2 regions of the Cellulomonas pasadenensis genome follow, and region 1 is predicted to be linked to the other one. Evidence: riboswitches for the same ligand, from Rfam matches in the RefSeq annotation. Region 1 holds a riboswitch; the other holds the start of a gene.
The links. Region 1 has a riboswitch for S-adenosylmethionine ahead of AB6N23_RS03875 (hypothetical protein). Riboswitches for the same ligand answer to the same signal wherever they lie in the genome.

Region 1 (3,576 bases):
ACATCGAGGGCGTCACCGCCCGCGGCGACCGCCCGACCCAGGTCCCGCGCCGCGGCGCCAAGCCCGTGTACGTGCGGTGCTCGAACCCCGCCGACCGGTCCCGCCGCATGGTCGCGCGCGTCCAGGAGGCCGTGCGGCAGGTCGGCACCGGGTACGGCGACGTCGGCGTGCTGTCCCTGTCGCGCCGCGGCGTCGAGGAGGCGACGGAGGCGCTGAAGGCCGCGGGCGTCCCCGTGGTGAACCTCGAGCGCTACGACGGCGTGCCCGTCGACGCCGTCAAGGTCGGCACGATCAAGCGCGCCAAGGGCCTGGAGTTCAAGCACGTGCTGGTCGTCGACGTGCGCGCGTCGTGGTTCACGCAGAAGCCCGAGCAGCTCGACGAGGTCGAGCGCGAGCGCCGCGAGTACCGCCTGCGCGAGATGTACGTCGCCATGACCCGCGCCCGCGACGGCCTGTGGGTGGCGTCGGTCTGACGTGGGGCGCGCCCCGGCACGCCTGGACCGGTGTGCAGCGTTGTGGACACCTGGTGACCACAACGCTGCACGTCGGGGTGTGGGCGGTGGGTCAGCGGCAGTCGGCGGGCGTGGGGATGGCGGTGCAGAGCTCGGCGACGAGCTTGCTGGTGCGCTCGACGACCTCGAACGGGGCGCTGGTGGCGGTGGTCTGGGCGGTGCCGTCGACGTCGCGCCAGACCGGTGAGCCGGCGACCTGGTAGCGGCCGGACCACTCGGTGCTGAGGGTGATGGTGCGGGTGCCGAGGGATCGGTAGACGTGGAACGTCTCGAACGCCGGGTAGGGGGCGCCGGGGTCGGTGGTGACGAGGGGACGTCCGCCGTCGCCGAAGTCGTACGTGAACCGGGTCGGCGTCGCCTCGACGGTCACCTCATAGCCGAGGAGATCCGTCGTCAGCGTCACCGGAGACGGGTCGGTGTAGACGATCGTCTCCTTGTTGACGAGCACCCAGTCCGCAGCAGGTTGCACGTTGAGCACCGGTGCGGGGATGGGCAGCCGCCGGAAGTCCTCGGCGGAGAGCACGGGCAGGATGTCGGCCCCGCACCCGCCGAAGTCGACCCGCTGCCACGCACCCCATGCGGCGTCCGGGGACGGTCGCGCCCGCCGCCACAGCGACAGCAGCACGCTGTCCTCGCCGCACTCGGCGGGCACCGCGGTGTCGGCGCCGGCACCGCACGCGCCGTCGTCGTTCGCGATGACCCACATACCGGCGGCCTCCCGGCAGGCGACCGCGCGCCGGTAGTCGACGAGGTCGTACTCCGGACTGCCCTTGGTCCGCTCGTGCTTCAGGCGCTCTTGCTCGCCGTAGTAAGCGCCCATCTCGATGGCGCCGTGGCTGGCATGGGCCGCCGTGGCAATTCCACCGCTTCCCCCGGGAAGCGCGGTCGTCGTGATGACGACGCCAACAAGGACCGCTGCCCCGACGCGCAGCACGTGCGTCACGCGACCGTCTCTGACTCGAGCACGTCGACCTCCAGCACGTGCCACGCCTGGTCCCACTGCAGCAGCACGTAGAGGGTCGACCGAGTGCTGGGATTGCGCGCAACAGGCTGGTCGCCGTCGTACTCGATCGACTCGCTCTCGGTGACCTCCATGGTCACGGAGTAGGTGGAGCCGGGACTGATCTCCGTCGGCGACGTGGAGTGCACCTCGACATCCGCTCCTCGAAGGGTGCGTCCGCTGGCACCGACGACGCCGACCATCTCCTCCACGGCGCCGCAGAAGCCGCATTCCGGGCCAGACAGGGCTTGCCACTCGGAGACGTCCGCCGTGTTGCGCGTGTATGTGTAGAGGCGCATCGCGTGCATCGCGAAGGCTGCTGCCCCTTGGACCGATGGCGCGCCGGCATCTGCCGGCAGCGTCGGGAACACCGGCTGCGCGGGAAGGGACGCCGACGGCGTCGGAGTTGCCGTGCTCGACCGAGTCTCCGCAGCCGTCGGCCCCGTCGGCGTCGCGTCCCCCGTGCAGCCCGCCGCCACGAGACCCACGAGCACCGTCGCGGTCACGGCCGCACCCCGCCCACGCCATCGCATGCCCGGAAAGTACCGGTTCCCGCCTTTGTCGACGCCACCCGCGCCCACCCTGTGGATGGCGGCGGCGGAGGGCCGGCCGGGCGGTGTCGGTGCGCCCGGCTACAGTCACCACCGATCACGAAGCTCGGCCTCAAGCCCTCCGGCCGGCCGACTGGCAACCGCGCGGAGCGCTCGGTGCCCCCGGAGGAAGATCCGCCCGCGCCGCCCGGTGCGGGAAGACGCTCGACCCTCTCAGGAGGACCCATGGCTGCACCGTTCGACATCGACGCACCGCTGGGCACGCCCCGTCTCGGCTGCGTCGCCGAGGAGCGGGGGCACGTGCCGGCGTCATCGCGCGTGCGGGTCGCGGTGTCGGCGGCCGGCGAGACCTACCGCGTCACGGGCGTCGAGCGCGACGTCGCCGCCGACGGTCCGGACCCCAGCGACAGCGCCGACCGCCCGGACCGCACCGACAGCACTGACAGCACCGCGACCACCGCCGGCACCAGGAGCACCGAGGACACCGGCGACTCCGCCGGCACTGGCACCACCGGCAGCCCGACGCCGCCCTCGCTCACCGGCCGCCCCGGCGTCGTCCTCGCGACCCGGCACGACGGCGCCCCCGCGCGCTGGTGGGTGCACGACATCGCGCCGTTCGAGGAGCACGCGCGCAGCGCCGACCCGACGGTCCGCCTGCACGACGGCGGCGTCGTACGCGTGGGGTCGCGGTACAGGAGCGTCGCCACGGACGGCGCCGCGACGCCGTGCGTGGAGGGCGTCGTCCGGCCGACGGGCACTCGGTACGCCGTCCTGGAGCGGGCGCTGCCGCTCGACCCGACGCTCGTGGCGGTGCGTCCGCACACCGCGTCGCTGTACCGGCTCGACCCGCCGATGCGGACGCGCGGCGGCCCGGTCGCGCACGTCGTCGTGGTGGCGCAGCACGGCGAGGGCGGCGGCTGGACGCAGATCTTCGGGGCCGACCCGGACGCGCAGATGCGCCCCGGCGACCTGCCCGGCTCGTACGAGGGTGGCACCGACCACGTGGAGGCGCTGCAGCGCGCGGGCTACGAGGTCGTCCTCCCGCCGCTCTGACGGCACCCGTGCAGCGTTCGTCACGCCGGGCGCGACGAACGCTGCACACCCCCGCAGGCCCGCCTCAGCCCAGCGGTCCCAGGACCTCTCGCGGCGACCGGTCGGTCCCCAACCGCGACAGCGGCTCGAGCAGGCGCTTCTCCTCGTACCGGAAGTGCGTCTCCATGATCGCCTCGATGCCGTCGAGGTGGCGGTGCAGGTCGTCGCCGCGGGACCCGGCGTCCACCGCCGTCTGCAGCGCGCCGAGCAGCTGCGCGAGGACGCTGTGGTCCCGCGTCAGCTGCGACACGACGTCGGTGAGCGACGGGTCGAGCGCGACGAGCTCGGGGAACATCACCGCGTCCTCGCCGCGGTGGTGACCGTCGAGGGCGGCGCAGAAGCCGGTGCAGAAGAGGCGGAGGTCGGCGGCGAGCCGCGGGGACGTCGGCTCGGCGGCCGCGTCGTCGATCGCGTCGCGCGC
Region 2 (3,576 bases), on a different contig from region 1:
GCGCGCCTCCTCGCGGACGCGTCGATCGTGCGCAACCGCGCCAAGATCGAGGCGACGATCGCGAACGCCCGCGCGCTGCTCGCGCTGCACGAGGCCGGCCGCACGGTCGACGAGGTCCTCTGGTCGCACGCCCCGGACGGGCCGCGCGAGCGCCCCGCGACGTGGGCCGACGTGCCGGGCCGCACCGCGGAGTCGGCGGCCCTGGCCCGCGAGCTGCGGGGCCTCGGCTTCCGGTTCGTCGGCCCCACCACGGCGTACGCGGCGATGCAGGCGTGCGGCGTCGTCGACGACCACCTCGCCACGTGCCCGGTCGTGTCACGACCCTGACGCACACCGGTGCGGGCGAACCGGTCAGCGCCGGACGGAACGGACGGCTCCGCGTCTCCCGGATGCTCCGCTGGGGTGACACGCGGTCCGGACACCTGTCCAGCACCCGGGGCCGCACTAAGGTGCCGCGCATGGTGGAGCAGCGCGACGGCGACGGACGGCACGACGCCGTGCGTGCCGCCCAGGACGCCTGGGAGTCCTCCGCCGCCCCCGACCCGAGCGTTCTCGCCGCGGTCCAGGACGGCCTGCTGTCCGTGCCGGCGGGCTCGCCGAGCGCGTGGTTCGGCGTGCCGCGCCAGCGCCGGTCCCGCGAGCAGCAGCCCTCGCAGTCGCTGCACCGCCGCGAGCGCTGAGGCGCTGCACACCCGCCCGGCACGCACGGCGGTGTCCGCGACGCGGCCCTGGTCGCCGCGCGCACTGATCGCTGCGTCCTGACCGCTGCACGGGACCGCGCGTCTCACTCACCGGGCGCCCCTGTCCGCCATCCGGGCACGCTCGCTACGCTCACCCCGACCATCCAGAGCGGCCGAGAGACCTGGCTCAGCGACGCCGCAGCAACCCCCCTCCTCGTCGAGGGTGTGGGTGCTTCCGCCAGGAACGATGGAGTGACGATGAGCGTGCTCACCCACGTCGCCGACCCCTCGGACGGCGGCGCGCCGCCCGCCGGCGGCGACCTGCCCCGTCCCGGACGCCGCGCCGGGACCGGGCGATGACCGCCGTGACCGACACCCGTGCGCCCGCCGTGACGGTCGAGGTGCCGACGCGCCCCGCACGCCGGCACGGCGCGCCGGCCGCCGCGCTGGACCGCCCGACGGTGTCGTTCGAGCTGTTCCCGCCGCGCGACCTCGACGCCGCGCCGCGACTGTGGGGCACGGTGCGCGAGCTCGAGGCGGCGGAGCCCGACTTCGTCTCCGTCACCTACGGCGCCTCGGGGCGCACCCGCCAGACCACGCGCGCCCTGGTCACGCGGCTGCTGCGCGAGACGAGCCTGAACCCGATCGCGCACCTGACGTGCGTCGGGACGTCCCGCGCGGAGGTCGCCACGATCGTCGAGGAGTTCCTCGACGAGGGCGTGCGCTCCTTCCTCGCCCTGCGCGGCGACCCGCCGGCGGGCCAGGCGGACTGGCAGCCGCACCCGGACGGCGTCGACACGGCCGCCGGGCTCGTCGAGCTGCTGCGCGAGATCGAGCGCCGGCGCTGCGCCGGCAGCCCGGCCCAGGCGGTCCGCGCGCGAGTGCGTCCGCTGTCCGTCGCGGTGGCGGCGTTCCCGCGCGGCAACCACGCGACTGGCGGCACGCGCGAGCAGGACGTGCAGGCGCTGCTCGCCAAGCAGCAGGCGGGCGCCGACTTCGCGATCACGCAGGTCTTCTTCGACGCCGAGGCGTACCTCGGCCTGGTCGCCGAGGCCCGCCGCGCCGGCGTCAGCATCCCGATCGTGCCCGGCATCATCCCGACCACCGACCCGGCGCGGCTGCTGCGCGTGCAGGAGCTCACGGGCGTGCCCGTGCCGCGGTCGCTGCTCGACCTGCTCGGCTCCGTCGACGACCCCGTCGAGCGGCACCGGCGGGGCATCCGCGCGAGCGTCGACCTGGTCAACTGCGTGCTCGACGGCGGCGCGCCCGGCGTGCACGTCTACACGTTCAACCGGCACGAGGCCGCCCTCGACCTGCTCGAGGGCGCCGACCTGCGCGGCGGCCGCACCGCACCCACGACGTCCACCGAGCCCGTCGGCGACCCCGCCGCCGTGCCCACCACGACACCCCGAGGTATCCCGTCATGAGCGACACCGTCCCCACGACCGCCGCCCCGGCGTTCCCCGCCGGCTCCGTCCTCGGCTACCCCCGCATCGGGCCGCGCCGCGAGCTCAAGAAGGCGCTCGAGGCGTTCTGGGCCGGCCGCACGTCCGCCGACGACGTCGAGGCCGTCGCCGCCGACCTGCGCCGCCGCACCCGCACGCGCCTGGCCGAGCTCGGCCTCGCGACCGACGCCCCGGCGATCCCGAGCGCGTTCTCGTTCTACGACCACGTGCTCGACGCCGCCGCGCTCGTCGGCGCCGTGCCGGAGCGCTTCGCCGACCTGCAGGACGCGGACGGCCGGCTCGACCTGGCCGGCTACTCCACGGTCGCGCGCGGCCGCGGCGACGACCTGCCGCTCGAGATGACGAAGTGGTTCGACACGAACTACCACTACCTCGTGCCGGAGATCGGCCCGGGCACCACGTTCCGCTACGCGAGCGACCGCCCGGTGACGGAGTTCGCCGAGGCCCTCGCGGACGGCGTGCTCACCCGCCCGGTCGTCGTCGGCCCCGTCACCTTCCTCGCGCTGGCCAAGCCGACCGAGGACGCGCCCGCCGGCTTCCACCCGCTGGACCGCCTCGACGACCTGCTGCCCGTGTACGCGCGCCTGCTCACCGAGCTCGCCGCCGCGGGCGCGACGTGGGTGCAGCTGGACGAGCCGGCGCTCGTGTCGGACTCGATCGGCGTGCCCGCCGAGACGCTGTACGAGGCGACCACCCGTGCCTACCGCGCGCTCGCGACCGAGCTCGCGCGCCCGGAGCGCCCCGCGATCCTGGTGGCCGCCCCCTACGGCGACCTCGGACCGGCGCTGCCGGTGCTCGCGGCGACCGACGTCGACGGCGTCGCGCTCGACCTCGTGCGCGGCGAGGCGCCCACCGTCGTCGCCCCCGGCCTGTCGACGAAGGTCGTCGTCGGCGGCGTCGTCGACGGCCACAACATCTGGCGCGCCGACCTCGACGCGAAGCTCGCCGTGCTCGAGCAGCTGGAGACGCTCGCCGCGCGCGCCGTCACGGTGGGCACGTCGACGTCGCTGTTCCACGTCCCGCACACCGTCGAGGACGAGCCGGCGCTCGACCGCACGCTCGCCTCGTGGCTCGCGTTCGCCGACGAGAAGGTGCGCGAGGTCGCCGTGCTCGCGGAGGGCCTCACCGAGGGCCGCGAGGCCATCCACGAGCAGCTGCTCGCGGCGTCCGACGCCGTGCGCAGCCGCGCCGCGGCCCCCGGCGTCGTCCGGCCCGAGGTCCGCGAGCGCGCCGCCGGGCTCACCGACGAGCAGTTCCGCCGCGGACCGTTCGCCGAGCGCAAGACCGCGCAGGCGGAGCGCCTGCAGCTGCCCGCGCTGCCGACCACGACGATCGGCTCGTTCCCGCAGACGCCGGAGATCCGCAAGGCCCGGGCCGCGTTCGGCAAGGGCGAGCTCACCGCGGAGCAGTACGAGGACGAGATGAAGGCG

Region 2: linked by a shared signal. The riboswitch ahead of AB6N23_RS12265 (methylenetetrahydrofolate reductase) and the one ahead of AB6N23_RS03875 (hypothetical protein) in region 1 are both predicted to bind S-adenosylmethionine.

The regions. Positions count from the first base shown of each region.
Region 1 covers NZ_JBFTEP010000015.1:15,986-19,561, reverse strand. Annotated here, with positions in the region: gene AB6N23_RS03890 (UvrD-helicase domain-containing protein) at 1-473, shown strand, start outside; gene AB6N23_RS03885 (hypothetical protein) at 565-1,455, opposite strand; gene AB6N23_RS03880 (DUF6318 family protein) at 1,452-2,018, opposite strand; SAM riboswitch class IV at 2,159-2,272, shown strand; gene AB6N23_RS03875 (hypothetical protein) at 2,289-3,116, shown strand; gene AB6N23_RS03870 (hemerythrin domain-containing protein) at 3,181-3,576, opposite strand, start outside.
Region 2 covers NZ_JBFTEP010000083.1:524-4,099, forward strand. Annotated here, with positions in the region: gene AB6N23_RS12255 (DNA-3-methyladenine glycosylase I) at 1-327, shown strand, start outside; gene AB6N23_RS12260 (hypothetical protein) at 459-680, shown strand; SAM riboswitch class I at 838-945, shown strand; gene AB6N23_RS12265 (methylenetetrahydrofolate reductase) at 1,037-2,107, shown strand; gene metE (5-methyltetrahydropteroyltriglutamate--homocysteine S-methyltransferase) at 2,104-3,576, shown strand, end outside.